One region of the Paenibacillus sp. FSL R5-0810 genome, then DNA from elsewhere that is predicted to be linked to it. Evidence: a T-box and tRNA genes for the amino acid it is inferred to sense, from the RefSeq annotation. Region 1 holds a T-box; the other holds one or more tRNA genes.
What was found. The T-box of region 1 lies ahead of thrS (threonine--tRNA ligase). A T-box ahead of a tRNA ligase gene usually reads a tRNA of that ligase, here a tRNA-Thr.
Positions count from the first base shown of each region.

Region 2: it has a tRNA-Thr gene. The T-box ahead of thrS (threonine--tRNA ligase) is inferred to sense a tRNA for this amino acid. The anticodon was not compared.

Region 1 is NZ_JBBOCF010000001.1:1,562,869-1,571,556, forward strand. Features, by position in the region: gene MKX76_RS07050 (AraC family transcriptional regulator) at 1-561, opposite strand, end outside; gene MKX76_RS07055 (SRPBCC family protein) at 734-1,216, shown strand; gene MKX76_RS07060 (hypothetical protein) at 1,240-1,596, shown strand; gene MKX76_RS07065 (Msr family ABC-F type ribosomal protection protein) at 2,132-3,586, shown strand; T-box leader at 3,632-3,869, shown strand; gene thrS (threonine--tRNA ligase) at 4,207-6,114, shown strand; gene MKX76_RS07075 (NAD-dependent epimerase/dehydratase family protein) at 6,296-7,072, shown strand; gene MKX76_RS07080 (undecaprenyl-diphosphate phosphatase) at 7,191-7,994, shown strand; gene MKX76_RS07085 (FAD-dependent oxidoreductase) at 8,186-8,688, shown strand, end outside.
Region 2 is NZ_JBBOCF010000001.1:4,460,374-4,469,061, reverse strand. Features, by position in the region: gene MKX76_RS19895 (ribonucleoside-diphosphate reductase subunit alpha) at 1-1,812, opposite strand, end outside; cobalamin riboswitch at 2,007-2,240, opposite strand; gene MKX76_RS19890 (MTH1187 family thiamine-binding protein) at 2,596-2,901, shown strand; tRNA gene MKX76_RS19885 (tRNA-Thr) at 3,015-3,086, shown strand; gene MKX76_RS19880 (dihydrofolate reductase family protein) at 3,362-3,892, opposite strand; gene MKX76_RS19870 (carboxypeptidase-like regulatory domain-containing protein) at 4,936-5,565, shown strand; gene MKX76_RS19865 (carboxypeptidase-like regulatory domain-containing protein) at 5,552-5,800, shown strand; gene MKX76_RS19860 (hypothetical protein) at 6,187-6,471, opposite strand; gene MKX76_RS19855 (DUF2935 domain-containing protein) at 6,556-7,374, shown strand; gene MKX76_RS19850 (YmaF family protein) at 7,395-7,784, shown strand; gene MKX76_RS19845 (MerR family transcriptional regulator) at 7,952-8,688, opposite strand, start outside; gene MKX76_RS19840 (DUF2268 domain-containing protein) at 8,685-8,688, opposite strand, start outside.

The DNA.
Region 1 (8,688 bases):
CAGCGTAATGCGCTCTTTGAAATGAAGATCGAGATATGACTTGACCTGCAGAACGGCGGGGGCTGCACGTTCCATGTCCGAGACGGGGGTTGAGGGCTGCAATATGACCTTCGTTAAATGCATTAATTCCAGAAGCATCGACTCAATCTCTAAGGGCGAGGCATCCTCGTGAAGCAGCGATCTGCAAGCAAGGATCAATTGGCGGCATTGGCTCCCCCGAGCCCCTTGGAGAAGAACCGGGAAATGGGGACGGCGGATCGGAAGATCGCAAGGAACATCGGCAAACCATTCGGGATGAATAAATATCATCGTATATTTCCAAATGGAGGGATTCTCCGGATGACAGGCATGAGGGACCAGCGGGGGAAAACAGACGACCTGTCCCGCTGAAGCCTGGAACTGCTGTCCTTCTGACCAGACGCGTGTGGTTCCCTCCTCAACCAAACCGATGGAGTGCTCCTCATGAAAATGTTTTTTGTACGACAAATGATCTAGGGAATCGCATTGCTTAAGCTCCAGGAACGGCAAATCGGGGTTGCGAACAAAGGTAATTCCGGACAATGAAGTGTTCTCCTTTCCTAATCGAAAATTATATGAAGGACCATGGCAGGTATGAAATAGCTGCATATGGAGCTATAATTCTATTAAATTAAGGAAAGCGCAGTTTATCCTTAATGTCAATGGAGTCATTCTAAAAGTTTGAGATCGTCGATAACGGGAAGGAGGTTATTTAATGTTGGCTGTGGTAGAGCAAGACGAGTTTGGAACAAGGGTCCGATTCGAACGCACATTGAAGCATTCCGTGGAGAACGTTTGGTCTTACCTGACGGATAACGAAAAATTGACAAGGTGGTTTTCTGAACTCAAGGTGGAAGACTTGCGTTTGGGCGGAACCATTACTTTTGATATGCAGGACGGAACATTCGAGGTATTTGAGATTACCGATTACAAAGAGCTGTCCGTTCTGGAATATACGTGGGGTGAGGACCGGGTCCGCTTCGAATTGCATCCGGAAAGAGGGGGCTGCCGGTTGGTGCTGACAGAGCGAATCACGAGCATCACGGACCATACGCCTAAGGACATTGCCGGATGGGATGTATGCCTGGATGTCATCGAGGCGCTGCTCGATGAAAGAACGATGGAATCCCGCAAAGATGCGTGGGCGGTTAAATATGAATTGTATAAAAAAGAGTTTGAGAAGCTTGGCGGACATTGATAAGGAGTACATGAACATTGGAAATGATGGAGCTTCGAATTCCGGCAGGTTTTGCCGTTTGCTACAATAAGTTCTATGATGTTGAACCTGAGCCCGATGCAGATGGATTTATCAAGAACTGGCACTATTTCACCGAGGATCTGCTGCAAATCATTCAGATGAGGCTGGAGAAAGGTGAATGGATCGTGCCCAAAAGCGGGCAGGAGAGATTGATTATCGACTTAGGTTGGTCACCGGATTCGAGTGCCAGCGGAGAATATCTGTTGGTGGTCGTAAATGATAATTGGGATACATTAAAGGAAATGCGGTCTAGAAATCGCTTTGAGATTAAAGAAACGCTTGAACATTGGCTGGAATTGATTAGAGCGGAGGCGATTTGAATGAGTGATTCCAGCGGGGAAGAGAATGCGTTCTTGCAGTTAAACCGTTAGGGTTAGATCATGCGGACAAGTAAACTAACTGTATATCAGGAAGCGTATCAATTGACGGTTGAAGCTGATGATGTTAAGATACGGCTATTAAAGAAGAGGAGGATTGCGATCAATGGTTCACTCCATGCGTTTATGGTAAGTATGCGATAAAGAAGCGGATTTCCACTCGTGTGGGCTTTTTTTGAGCTGCTTATTTTTACGTATGAGGACATTGATTGCGACCTGGACGGCATATTTGCTGTGCCTTATTTCGCTCTGTTCTGGCACGTAACCCATGCAGATTCAAGCCCACACGTGGACTTGAATCTGCATTTTTTATTGCTCTCCTGCTGGCAATGTAACGTCAAAGTCATTGATATGAAAAGGAGGCATGACGATGCATAGGATACACTGGTTCTTCTTTATATAATCCTCTCTTTGCAAATCGCAGGTCCAACCTGCGAACGAAACGACGGAAACTGCGATTTTCGAAGGAGGAATTTAAATGTTGTTGATAAAAGCAACGGATCTTTATGTGGAATATCTGGGACGCACTGTGCTCGATATCGACCATTTGGAGTTATATGAGTTTGATCGAATCGGTCTGGTTGGTGCCAACGGAGCTGGAAAAAGTACACTGCTCAAAGCGTTGCTAGGCAAAGCGCCTGTACAGCACGGCAAGATTGCAAGGGAAGGAACGTTTACCTATCTCCCCCAATTGGATGAGGTAGTCGTCCAAGATGTGCAGGATTACGCCATCGTTGGCAGATTAGGCATCAACCAAGTGCAAGCCGAGACCATGAGCGGCGGGGAAGAGACACGACTAAAAATTGCACAGGCACTGTCGGGCGAAGCGCACGGCATATTTGCCGACGAGCCGACATCTCATCTGGATCGCGGCGGCATCGACTTCCTCGTTAACCAGCTTAAACATTATTCCGGAGCTCTGCTCATCATCAGTCACGATCGTTATTTCCTGGACCAGGTTGTCGATAAGGTCTGGGAGCTGAGAGACGGAAAGATCACCGAATATTGGGGAGGATATACCGATTACTTGGTTCAGAAGGAAGAGGAACGACAAAGCCAAGTAACCCAATATAAACAATACGTGGCAGAGCGGGAGCGACTGGAGCAGGTTATCATCGAGAAGAAAAATCAGGCTCGGAAGCTTGATTCAAAGGGAAAGAACAGCAAGAACAGATCGGAAAGCGGAGGACGCCTCGGCCATCAAAAGTCCCAAGGGAGCAAACAAAAAAAGCTCCATAACGCAGTCAAAAATACGGAACGGAGAATCAAAGCGCTTGGCGAAGTTACCGCCCCCGAGGCCATGCGAAATGTCCAGTTCCGACAGAGCAAAGCGCTGGAGCTCCACAATCCATTTCCGATCGCAGGGCAGGATATCTGCAAACGATTCGGTGATAAGGTGATCTTCGACAATATGTCCTTCCAATTCCCGCTTGGAGGAAAAATTGCAATCACGGGCGCAAATGGAGCAGGAAAAACGACGTTGTTCAACATGATCCGCAATCGGGAGAGCGGTATTGCGTTATCGCCCAAGGCGGAAATCGGCTGCTTTGTCCAAACCGGTTACAAGTTCGATCGGAATCAGAACGTCATGGCATTCATGCAGGAAAACTGTGAATACCCGGTTTCGGACATTCGAGCGGTACTCGCGTCCATGGGGTTCACGCAGCAGGATGTTCGCAAAGAGCTGTCAGTATTAAGCGGGGGCGAAATCATCAAGCTCCAGCTGGCCAAATTGCTGCTTGGGCGCTATAACATCCTGCTTATGGATGAACCAAGCAATTTTCTGGACGTTCCAGCCGTGGAAGCGCTTGAGACGATGATGCGAAATTACACAGGCACCATCCTATTTATATCCCACGATGTTCGCCTGCTCGAAGGCGTCGCCGATCAGGTGTATGAAGTGAAGGATGGCGGGCTTGTTCGATTGGAGTAACTTCCAGCTTGACGCCGGCAAATATTTCAAGTACCATGTAAAAACATAAAAGCTGTAATCAAGGACATGAATCCTTAACCAAGGGCCGTTCAGAGAAAGAGGACATGGGCTGAAATCCTCTTCGGCACCCCTAAGGATTTACCACCTTGTAGCTGCGATGTTGAAATCAAGGATGATCCTTGATTGTAAACTTCGCCGGGTGTTCCCGTTACAGAATCCAATGAGGATTCGCTTTATAAGCGGGTCGAATTAGGGTGGAACCACGAGCGCACTCGTCCCTTTGCGGGATCAGTGCGCTTTTTTGCGTGAGATTGAAAACGAAAGAAAGAATAGCGATGACCAAGGACATGAATCCTTAACCAAGGGCCGTTCAGAGAAAGAGGACATGGGCTGAAATCCTCTTCGGCACCCCTAAGGATTTACCACCTTGCAGCTGCGATATGGAAATCAAGGTTTATCCTTGAGAGTATACTTCGCCGGGTATTCCCGTTACAGGATCCAATGAGGATTCGCGATTACGGCGGGTCAAATTTAGGGTGGAACCACGAGCGCGCTCGTCCCTTGCGGACAAGTGCGCCTTTTTGCGTTCAAAAATATCGAAATGGAGTGGAGGATTTCTCATGAAATTGAAAGTAATGCTGCCCGATGGGGATATACGGGAATATGATCGGGGCACGACAATTGAACAAGTCGCGAAGTCCATTGGTGCAAGCTTGATGAAACATGCGGTAGCGGGAAAAATCAATGGCGCACCGGTCGATTTAAACTGGATGATGAAGGAGGACTGTCAGGTCGAAATCATTACGCTTGACAGTAAGGATGGACTCGAAATCCTCAGACACAGCACGGCACACGTAATGGCGCAGGCCATCAAACGCATATACGGGAATCAAGCAGTCAACCTGGGAATAGGACCTGTCATCGACGATGGCTTTTACTACGACATCGACCTCGGAAAAGCATTAACAACCGACGACCTTTCTTCCATCGAGAAGGAAATGGAGCGGATCGTGCAAGAGAATCTTCCCATTGTTCGTCGAGTTGTCAGTCGTGAAGAAGCGGTACAGATTTTCAGCGAGGATCCGTTAAAGCTGGAGCTGATTCATGGTCTGCCCAAGGATGCGGTTATTTCGATTTATGATCAGGGCGAGTTTTTCGACCTTTGCCGCGGACCGCATTTGCCGTCTACAGGACGAATCAAAGCATTTAAATTAATGAGCGTTGCCGGAGCATATTGGCGTGGGGATTCAAACAATCCAATGCTTCAGCGGATTTACGGAACGGCGTTTCCCAAAAAGGCTCAGCTGGATGAACATTTGCAAATGCTCGAAGAAGCCAGGAAGCGCGATCACCGGAAGCTGGGCAAAGAGCTCGGATTGTTTATGTTTTCCGAAGAAGCGCCCGGCATGCCTTTTTATTTGCCTAAGGGAATGATTATCCGTAATGAACTTGAACATTTCTCGCGTGAAGAACAGAGGAAGCAGGATTACGAAGAAGTCCGCACTCCGTTCATGATGAACCAGAAGCTGTGGGAGCAATCCGGCCACTGGGATCATTACCATGAAAACATGTACTTTACCGAGGTCGACGAAACAAAATTTGCGCTGAAGCCCATGAATTGTCCTGGACATATGCTGATTTTTAAAAATAGCCTGCATTCCTATCGAGAGCTTCCGATTCGAATATCCGAATTCGGCCAAGTACACCGTCACGAGTTTTCGGGTGCCTTGAACGGGATGATGCGAGTTCGCACATTCTGTCAGGATGATGCGCACATCTTCGTCAGACCCGATCAGATCGAGGATGAAATCGGCCGAGTTATCGGGTTGATCGACCGGATTTATCAGGTGTTTGGTTTTGAATACACAATCGAGCTGTCGACCCGGCCTGAACAATCAATGGGCTCCGAGGAATTGTGGAACCAGGCAGAATCGGCACTTCGAAACGTCTTGGATCGCATGGGGATCGTTTACCGATTGAATGAAGGGGATGGCGCATTTTACGGGCCCAAAATTGATTTTCACATTCTTGATGCCTTAAAACGAAGCTGGCAGTGCGGAACGATCCAGCTTGATTTTCAAATGCCGGAGAAATTTGATCTTTCGTACATCGGGGAAGATAACCGGAAATATCGGCCGGTAGTGATTCATCGCGCGATCTACGGCTCGGTCGACCGGTTTGTCGGCATTTTGACAGAGCATTATAGCGGCGCGTTTCCGCTCTGGCTCGCCCCGGTTCAGGTCAAACTCTTGCCGGTATCGGATCACCAACTCAATTATGCCCTTCAAGTAAAGGAAGCGCTGAGGGATGCGGGGATTCGGGCAGAAGTGGATGGGCGCAACGAAAAATTAGGCTATAAAATCAGGGAAGCACAGCTGCAGAAGGTTCCTTTCACGCTCGTACTTGGAGAAAACGAAGTTGCCTCCGGAGCCGTCGCTGTGAGGAAACGCGGCGAAGGAGACCTTGGCGTTAAGCAAGTGGAGGATTTCATGGATCAAATTTTGAACGAGATCCGCGAGAAAAAGTGATAGCGATGGTTCGGTAATGGTTCTGCTTAGTCCACTCTCATCATCCCGGACGGCTTTTCGTCTAGCGAAATGGTACGGAATCAACAGCTCCCGAAATTTCCGTATACAACCTTTTCCAAGCGGGTAATAACTAACAGGACAGCAATCAGGTGAGGATGAAGCGAGAGAGGGGTTAGAGGAGATGAAACGCAAACTGTTAATCACGGGTGCGGCAGGTACTATCGGAAGCGTCGTATTCAAGGGACTGCAGCAAGACAATCGGTATGACGTTGTCGGAGCTGATATACATGCGGACGAGAAGCTGGGCATTGTACAAATGGACATCGGTGACGAAGCCCGGCTGGCAGAGCTAACGCAGGGGATTGACACGGTGATTCATTTTGCCTGGATCAAGGACGACGGGGATTTTCTCGGCAAGGTCCTGGCGGGGAATGTGAGCGGTGCCTACAAATTATTCGAGGCGGCGGTACAAAACGGCGTGCGTCGTATGATATTTGCCAGCTCCAATCACGCAACCGGATATTACAGGACTGACGAGAAGGTTGGTCCCCATGATCCATACCGTCCGGATAGCTTTTATGGTCTCAGCAAATGTTATATTGAACTGCTGGGCAGGCTTTACTCGGATCAAGGCAAGATCTCCTCGTTCAATATTCGTATTGGCAACTTTCCTGGGGATGATCGTCCTCATTCTGAGCGTGCGGGTCATATCTGGATATCCGAGCGTGATATGCTTTCATTGATCGTTTGTTGTATTGAAGCAGATGACGAGCTGAAATATTTGAATCTGTACGGTACCTCAGCCAACAGTGATAACTACTACAACATCGATTATCTGGAGGAACTGATCGGATACAAACCTGAGGATGATGCGACAAAGCTGCTTGAGCTGGCCAAGGCAGCAGGACGGAACGTGCGTCAGGATGAAACGATCTATCAGGGTGGACAGCAAGCGTAAAAGAGCTATGTGACAATGTTGTCACTCGAAATGGAATTTTGTTATATGAATCGATGGGAAACATTGGATGTCCCCCTTATACTGGAAATGTTAGATTTCCGAAGGGGGATATCCATTAATGAGTGATGTAGTTAAAGCAATTATACTCGGCATCATAGAGGGCTTAACCGAATTTTTACCGGTATCGTCTACTGGACATCTGATTTTAGCTGGCAGCTTACTAAACTTTGAGGGAGACGCTGCCACAACTTTTAAAATCGTTATACAGCTGGGTGCGGTCATGGCCGTTCTCATCCTTTATTGGAAGAGATATTTGGCGATTGGGACTAATCTGATACGAATGGATTTTTCTAGTAGTCGAGGACTAAATGTCATACATATGATTTTGGCAATGTTACCGGCACTAATCGTATATCTCCTGCTCAAGGACACGATAAAAAGCCATTTGTTCGGCCCAACCCCTGTCTTGATCGGTTTAGTGGCCGGAGCCGTGTTGATGATCATTGCTGCACGGAGCAGGAGAACCGAAACCGCCGATACGATGGATCGGATAAATTATAAACAAGCCTTCGGGATCGGCCTGTTCCAGTGTTTGGCATTGTGGCCGGGGTTCTCGAGATCGGGCTCGACGATTTCAGGCGGTCTTTTGCTTGGCACCAGCCAGAAAGCCGCCGCAGATTTTACGTTCCTCATTTCCGTGCCGGTTATGTTTGGCGCAACCTTACTGGATTTATACGATAGTCGGGATTTGCTAAGCTCAGACGATTTGGTCCTGATGTTGATTGGCTTTGTGACATCCTTTCTTGTGGCAATGATTGCAGTCGTGACATTTATCAAATTGATTAAACGGCTTCGTTTGGAATGGTTTGCTCTATATCGTTTCGTCTTGGCAGCGATCTTCTATTTTATCATCATACTTTGAGCGGGATTGTTCCGCTCTTTTTTTCTTTATTAATATTTGGTTTTCAGATAGGATTGAGGATTGCTTTATCGAATATGAAGAATAAACAAAAATCAGCAATATCAATTCATCGATGGACTAACAATAGGAAGAGAAGAGAATCGTTAGCCCATCAGGCTCGTCACAAGTTGTACAAGAGAGGTGGGATCAGGTTGCAACAGAGTGAACGCTTTGATGTCGCAGTTCTCGGAGGAGGACCGGCCGGCATCGCTGCAGCAATCAGCGCGGCCCGGAACGGAGCGCGTACGATTCTTATCGAACGTTACGGCTTTCTTGGGGGAATGTCTACCGTGGCATTGGTTTACCCTTGGATGACGTTTCACACGGCTGTCGGAGAACAGGTCATTAAGGGCGTCGCGCAAGAAATAGTGGACCGATTGATGCTGCTCGGCGCATCTCCGGGACATTTGCGGGATACGGTCGGTTTTGTATATTCGTTAACCCCATATCATCCGGAAGTGTATAAAGTACTGGCCTTTGACATGCTGCAAGAAGCCGGAGCGCACTTGCTGCTGCATTCATTTGTTACGGATGTTGAAGTACAAGACCAGCGCATTACGGAGTTAACCGTTCAGAATAAAAGCGGTCGCAGGCGAATCGCAGCCAAAGTATTCGTTGACGCGACGGGCGATGGAGATGTTGCCTTTGCCGCCGG
Region 2 (8,688 bases), 2.9 Mb from region 1:
GAATTTCGGATAGTGGCCTTTTTCCTTGGCCAGCTCCATGCTGGACTTCACGAGCAGGTAATTGATGTGTTCGTACAGATTATCATTGTATTCAACCGCTTCGTCGGATTCCCAGCGGATGCCTTCGAGAGCCAGCAGATGATGCAGGCCGAAGGTGCCGAGTCCGACAGCGCGGTACTGGCTGTTCGTATATTGAGCTTGCAGCACTTCGATATTGTTGATGTCGATTACGTTGTCCAGCATGCGAACCTGGATCGGTACGAGCCGCTCCAACACGCCGGCAGGCACTGCACGCGCCAAGTGAATGGAGTTCAGGTTGCAGACAACGAAATCGCCAGGGATTTTCGAAATCACGATCCGGGTTTGGCCGTCTTTGGTGACGAGCTCTTCTTGCTCAACCACGGTTGGCGACTGGTTCTGCATGATTTCCGTGCACAGGTTCGAAGAGTAGATCATGCCGTGTGCGGAGTTCGGGTTCGCACGGTTTACCGTATCGCGGTAGAACATGTACGGAGTTCCGGTCTCCAGCTGGGATTTCATGATCCGCTTCATAATATCGATCGCTTGTACGGTAATGCGCGGCAGGTTCGGATTCGCCAAGGCCTCCGCATATTTCTCGCGGAACGCGCCTTGACCCGGCGTTTGATCGTAGAAGTCCTCAAGACCGAGCGGGCGGCCGTTCTCATCTTTCCAGCCCATGATCTTCTTCACTTCATGCGGGCAGAACAGGCTCCATTCTTCACGGGCTTCAACAGCCTCCATGAACAGGTCAGGCAGACATACGCCGTGGAACACGTCATGGGCTCTCATGCGCTCATCGCCGTTGTTCAGCTTCAGATCAAGGAAGGACAAAATGTCCTTGTGGAACACGTCCAGATAGACCGCAATGGCGCCTTTGCGTGTGCCGAGCTGGTCAACGCTCACCGCCGTGTTGTTCAGCTGGCGGATCCAAGGGATGACGCCGGAGCTGGTGTTCTTGTGGCCGCGGATATCGGAGCCGCGTGCGCGGACCTTGCCGAGGTAGACGCCGATGCCGCCGCCCATTTTGCTAAGACGGGCTACGTCGGTGTTGGAATCGAAGATGCCTTCCAGGGAATCGTCAACGGTGTCGATGAAGCAGCTGGAGAGCTGGCCTGCGACCTTCTTGCCGGCGTTGGACATCGTTGGCGTTGCGGCCGTCATGTACAGATTGCTCATTGCCCAGTACGCTTCCTTAACAAGCTCGAGGCGTTTGTCTTCAGGCTCCTGGTGCATGAGGAACATGGCAATGACCATGTAGCGCTCCTGCGGGAGCTCCATCACGCGCCCGTCGAAATCCGTTGCAAGGTAACGCTCGGCCAGCGTCAAGAGACCGATGTAATCGAACAGCAGGTCGCGGCTTGGATCAATGCACTCGCCAAGCTCCTCGATTTGCTCCTTCGTGTAGCAGGTCAGAAGGTCTTCACGATAGATGCCCTTCTGGACGAGCTCCGTAATGAGCGGATAGAAAGCGCCGTAAGGCTCTTCCGGATAGGCTTTGTAGCGGCGGTTGTGGGCCGCTTTTTTATATAAAGATGTCAGGAATGAACGAGCCGCCGCAAATTTCCAGTCAGGCTCTTCCTTGGATACGAGCTCAAGCGCGGACATCGTGAAGGCATTGCTGATTTCCTCGCCGGTAACTTGCTCACCGCGGAGTTTGGAATTCACGCCTCGAAGCAGGCGCTCCTTGTCTAGCATGTCCAATCCCTTCAGGATCCGGTCGGCATAGACGGAGAGGCGAATTTCATCAAAGGCAAGCTGACGGTTGTTTGGTTTAACTACGAGCTGGGGCATACAAAAATCCTCGCTTTCTTTGGGGGAAATTGAAAAAAGAACATGAAAAAAACATTTTCTAAAACCTAAGGGCAGGCTTGAAAATGTCCGTGCGCTGTGGATGGTTTGAATAAAGCTGACATAAGCCCATATTTGGGCATGATGTTATGTACAGACGCAAGTTTCACGAACACATCCCTATAACCCCGTAGGTCGGTGTCTGAAGTATACAGGCAGGTCTCCTGACTTAGGCCGTACATATTCGGCGTCTTCCCAAAGTTCGCTTTCGGGGAACTTCAGTGACGTATTGCCAAACTGCCGGCAGCTGCATATGCATAACAGCCCCGAGGCCTTTACAGTGGCGGGTCCGTGATGGATTTTCACCATGCTTCCCTATTAAGCCGGGCTGCCTGATAGGCTAGCGCGGCACCTGTATACACTATATTTGGTTGTCGTTAATCTAATGTAACCCAATATCTTGTATCTGTAAACCAATTTCTTAAAAATAAACGCAAGGAGAATTATAGCAAACGGACAGGTAATATGCTAGTTGGCCAACCGTCAAAACCGCTCAAGATTCCATGGATTGTGACCAAATGCGACGGTTTTTGCGCGGATTCCGCATCGGTTGCGTTTTGACAACGGATCGTATGACCCATATAAAAATTTGATCTTGGACATACAAGATATTGTGTGTTGACGACTTTGCGAAATTTTGAAAAGACGCCCCGGAATTGATATGATATCTATATCGGATTCAACCACGTTGTGGATGAATGGAATGCTTCGAGGGAGGTTATTGTGATGGCAATTGCAGAAGTAACGGTCATTCCGATCGGAACGGCAACGACCAGCTTAAGCTCATATGTGGCGGAAATGCAGCGTATATTGAAGCAACAGGAGGGAATTACGTACGAATTGACTTCGATGAGCACGATTATTGCAGGGGAGCTCCCTATGATTTGGCGTGCGATCGAGGCGTTGCACGAGGCGCCGTTCTTGTCGGGTGCTAAGCGGGTATCCACCTCTGTCAAAATCGACGACCGGCGCGACCGGGCATCCTCAAGCAAGCAGAAGATCCAATCGGTGCAGGAGAAATTAGGCGGGTAATGCAACCCCTCCTATAGGGTGTTTTTTCCATTAATGAGGGGCTTGCATTTTCCCGCCGAAGGAATATAATATATTTTGTTGTTCCAAAAACGAATGACAACTTCAACAAATTCGCTGGTGTAGCTCAGGGGTAGAGCAACGCACTCGTAATGCGTAGGTCGGGGGTTCAATTCCCTTCACCAGCATCCTTAGAAAGTCAATAACGGCGCGGTTTTCCGAGTTTTCGGAGACGGCGTCTTTTTCGTGTTTTTGGCCGATCTTTTACCATTTTTCTACCCTTTTAGCCAATTGAAGTGGGTTTTTCGCCATCAATTAGGGATTCAATATCCTTTTGAAAAATAAGTTCTAGACTAACACACAGTAACCTAAACAGCGGCAGCCAAGAATGAAAAAATAAAGTCATAGACCGCCGCTGTTTATCGAACTATCGTCCCCTTAGGTCGCTGGACCAACCGCAAAACTAAACTGGAACGTAGGTCAACCTGATCACCTGCTCGCCAATGCGATCGCTTGCCACGAGGCGCAGGGGCGGACGCGGTCCGGCGAAGAACGGCTTGCCGTGACCCAGCACGACGGGATGGAGATAGAGTCGATACTCATCAACGAGACCGAGCTCCGTTAGACTGTGCGCCAACTCCGGCCCGGCAACTTCAATGTCCCCTTCATGCTGAGCCTTCAGCCCCCGTATGGCCGCTGAGAGGTCGCCCTCGATCAGAGAAGCGTTCGGTCCGACGGACTTTAACGTCCTCGACACCACCCACTTCGGTTTGCTTTGCCACGCAGCTGCGTATTCCCGTTCCTGCGCATCCCATTCAAAAGGGTCTTCGTCCCAATATCGCATAGTCTCATACATACGGCGCCCGTACAGCATACCCGTCAGACCGCGCACGTCTTCGATGAAATGAAGGAATAGCATGGGGTCGCGCTGAAGTGCCATGTGGTCGACGAACCCGTCCAGAGACTGATTCAACGCGAAAACGATTTTTGCCATGTGATTGACTCTCCTCCCTGTTTTTCTTGCACATTCATCATCAGGATTACACGTTCCATATGCAGCCTCCTCTATGTCTAAAATTTTATCATCCAACGGCATGCCCGGTTTCTCATGGATTGCTAATGTGGCACAGCCCGACCGAATACAACTTTAGCTTAGACGATTCAACCATATATCCCGATTTACATTGCTGATGCTATATCATTGATTTCAACTATAAAATCCGAATACCCATTAAAAATCCCCGAAGTATTAGCTCACGGGCTTCAGTCTTCTAACAGAACTTCTAACAAATCTTCTAACGGCCAAGAAATACTTCGAGAACCTTAAACGGATTATGGCGCATAAAAGCCCATAACTAATAGACCTCCGGAACCCTGTAGAACCTTTCCGAAACCTACGGTGTCGCACTTGTAATGCGTAGGTCGGGGGTTCAATTCCGCGTTTTTTTATTTCCTGCAGGGGCGTGATAGTTCGTGAAATGAATTAAATGGTTGATCAGAAATCTATCTCCATGATACATTCGCACATTCTGAATATTATTGCCGAAATGTCCAGTCTAAGGGCGTCTATGCTCATAAACTGTACTATTCCAAAATGCGAGGAGGTAAATATCAGTGGGTTATGAAAAGCCTTGTTACAACGGCTACGGGAATGCAGTAGGTATTGTTCTGGTTTTATTTATTCTCTTGGTTATTATCTTGGGAACTTTTTGGATTTAATCACACAACGGCAAGAAAAACATTGTAAATTTGTTTAGAATTCATTCATCTCTGTTGTGATGTCATGTCAAACTCATGGATCATCCCTTTGGTTTGGGGGCGGCGATTTACCGTCCCCATGAAAGCTCTCCTACACGATAGTCAGCTTATTCGGAATGCCAAATACATAAGCAAGAGGCAAAATCATCGACAGAAAGCTTTTTCGACGTTGTTCAGGTTAGTAACTGCTTAAAAAGTAAGAGTATCGTCAATAGACCAGTCGCTTATAAACGCACAAGCATATATTGAGTTGAACGATTGGTGAAAGGAGGTTTTGTTTTGCCGATTTCCGACTTGTATAAACTTCAACCAAGTGCTCCAGTTACCGTAGATGGACATGAAGAAGAGAGTGTCAATTTAGCACTTCAAGCCTCACCCAACACCTCCGTTGGTGTCGTGCAGGGGACAGTGCTGCTGCCGAATGGAAATCCGATCCCCTTTGCCACAGTACAATTATATACTTCACAAGGGGTGCCATTTGAGCATGTTAACAGCAACCCTCAGGGGCAATATATCATACCAGATGTTCCAGTAGGCTCTTATCTAATCACTGCTGCTGAACCTGGTTATCTGACACCTGTCCGTATTCCGCTAACAGTTACCCAAGGCCGACCAACACAAGTATCGATTACTTTACAGCCAAACCCCGCAGCAACGAGAGGAGCATTGTTTGGCATCGTAAGGAACGTTTCGAATAATGAACCTGTGAATAATGCTTTGGTTAGTCTTTTTCAAATCAATGGGGGCACGGTTACTCCGATCGGAACCTTGACATCCAACGCATCCGGACAGTATTTGTTTGCTGAGCTTCCGGACGGTACCTATTTCGTTCAGGCTACCCTAGCCGGATTTTTATCAAGCCAAAGTGCCACTGTAACGATCCAAGGTCCTGAATATGCCCCCCCTTGACATCAACCTGACAGTCGATCCGGATGCAAATACAGGGACTGTAAGTGGTATCGTGACAGACCAAGCAACTGGAGCAGCGATACCCAATGCCCTAGTGGCGCTCTATAGGTTAAACGCAGGAGTGGAACAGATCATCCAGATTACGCGTACGAATCAAGGGGGGCTCTACCTATTTGGCGATTTGCCCCCGGGAACCTATCGTGTGAAAGGGACCGTTCAGGTGAATACAGGATGAAGGAGACTAAAATTCTTACAGGCAGTTCTGTTTTTTCAATCGGTGCTGAAGAAAGTAGATGGGTTCCGCTGGCGCTTAAGGGCAAGAATCATTCCGTTCGGCATGGATTCAGTCCCGTTCGAGTCACGTTTTGTTTGGTTGTCAGAAAAAAACGAACCGTCTATAAGCATCGGTTTCAGCTCTACATTCGCAGCAAAGCAGGTTGCAGAAACACAATAAAATGGAGCAGTAAAAGAGAGCGAAACTCATACCTAAAATACCGTAGAATATGCCCGGTAGACATCAAACTGGGGGTGTCGGTGAGGAATGAATAAACGGGTAAGCCGAAAGAAAACTAAAGCTGTTATATAAAACACATTTTTTAATCATCCGAATAAATTAAAGTGCTAAAGGTGTTCTTCGGCAATTAGAAGAACGTCTTTATTTTTTGTGGCTAGCTTCCATGTGATTTGAGCGTTGAAATGGACGCTCTTTCTATTTGGGGAGGCACCGGTCAGGCAGTGGAGGTACCAAGATAAGCGGGCTTCCGATTTGAAGATAAACGCGCCGCTCCCAAAGGGAACTAAAACGCAACGGGAAACCCCGACGAAATTTTCCTGTCCCAGCAGGATATCTGATGAGGAATTTTTGTGAATTAGCTCTTTAATTGATTTTTTGTTCTCCAGTAGCATATTGAAACATGCCATCCTCATACGCTCTGATAACATGACAATATAAACGGTTGTCTTGTAGTGTGCCGAAAGGTGGGAGATGGTTTGTCGGATCCTTTTGTAATCAGATCATTAGACGAAATACGTTTTTGGTCACGCATTATGAAAGAACATTCTTTATTTCTTCGACTTGGATTTAGGTGTGAAGATACGCAGTTAATTAATGAGGCTAACCAATTTTATGCAATATTTGAGGATATTGAAAGAAGAGCACATTCATATCAAGCAGATACGGATCCTGAAACCATTAGACAGTTTAATTCAGAAGTCCGCAATGCAGCTTCACACATTTGGGCATTTAAGAGAAAGGTCCTTGGGCTTATACTTAGGTGCCAGCTTCCTGGGGGAAACAATTTTCCCTTGCTTGTCGATCATGTTAGCCGGGAAGCAAATTACTTTAGAAATCGGTTGGAGGAACTCAATAGCGGGAGACTTGAACCATTGCCTGATGCGATTATTGATGAAAATGTCTTTTTCCTGAAAATAATGGCTGACCATGCAAAATTTATAGGTCATCTGCTTGATCCATCCGAGCGAAAATTAGTGGAACAGGCTAGAGAGTTTAGCCAAGAATTCGATACGTTGATGTTTCAAGCCATCGACTTAAGTTCCATGCGTCCACAATCGCAAACACATCCACTGCTTAGTCAATTTGTTGATGAAAACCGCGTTTCAGTCAAATCCTTGCGAGATTTTAAGAAGACTGCGCGCGATTTGATTGAGCAGTGTCGAATCAAAAGCATCATTCACCCTCTATTAGCAGATCACGTGTTTCGTGAAGCCGAACGATTCTTATTCATACTCGACATGTTCGACCGGTCATTGAGCGGCATGAAGGTAAACAAAAAAGAAATCCTGTTTTAATGTAAGGGAGGCCTTAAGTGATGGAAATACAAGTAACGGGATTTGTTGTTCATTCCGATGACTCCGGTTCCGGACATTCACATCAACTTTTTCTTACATCTTGGGATGGAAGGCCAGTTAACGTTCATGTTCATCCCTTTGAAGGAGATACATCCTTTGATGTTGGACATTACCATCATTACGTGGGTGTAACTGAACCAGCTCCGAGTGGTGTTCCACACGTCCATAACTATCATGCTCAAACATCGTTTAATGACCAGCACAAGCACATGATTAGAGGAACAACGGGTCCTGCCATTCCCTTGGCAGGTGGTGGGCACTATCATTATTTTGAAGGTTATACCACCGTTGATGGCAGAATCCCGCATGCTCATCGATATAGTGGAAATACAGGCAATGAATACGGCTGACCAGTGATTCGGTATAGATGCATTTTTTATGAGGTTGGTTCTAATGATCAGAAAAAGAAAAAGCTTGATCAACGAAAGAAAGCAAACACATATTTTCCTTTAGGGAAAGTGTTTGCTTTCTTTTTTTATTGAGGTAAAAAGATCGCCCAATCCAGAGCATTTACCATTCATTGAGATGTTTCACGGTTGATATTATGCATGATTGCACTGTAGAGAAAATCGGCTAACTCTTCATTGCCATATTGATTAAAATAGTTTTTGAATCGTGCATCGAATTTGTAAGTATGGGCAATGCAAGCCAGTAACTCTGCATCACAGGTCATGAATTGCATCAGATTATTTTTCCATTCCTCGATTAATCGCTGAACTTCATCGGAGGAAGGATCCTGATCGATACAAGACGCAATTCGTTTGAATATGTCCTCCATGGCTTGAAAGCTTTCCTCTTTATCATCCGGTGACAATTCTTCCAACGATTCATTAAACTCTTTATACGCCTCGGTTTCGCCATAAAAGAATCTCGCCTCATTTGCATACTGCTCTTTCAATGGCAGGACGGAAGTGCCGTTGAAGAGCTGCAAATCACTAATATCATTTCCCGAAACGTATTCTTCGAGAGCCGCCATGGTCGTTTCTAATCTTTCTTTTCTCAGTATTAAGGCTTGTCGCTGCTCCTTTAAGATTTGATTCTGCTCTTGCCTGGTCAGCTTTAAAATGTCCGCAATTTCTTTCAAGGAAAAATCCAATTCCTTTAGGAACAAAATCGTTTGAAGTTTTTCCAAACTGCTTTGTTCATATAGTCGATACCCTTTTTCCGTCAGATGTGTCGGTTTGAATAAATCAATTCTATCGTAATAATGCAAGGTCCGACTTGTAATGCCTGTAATCTGAACAATATCTTTAA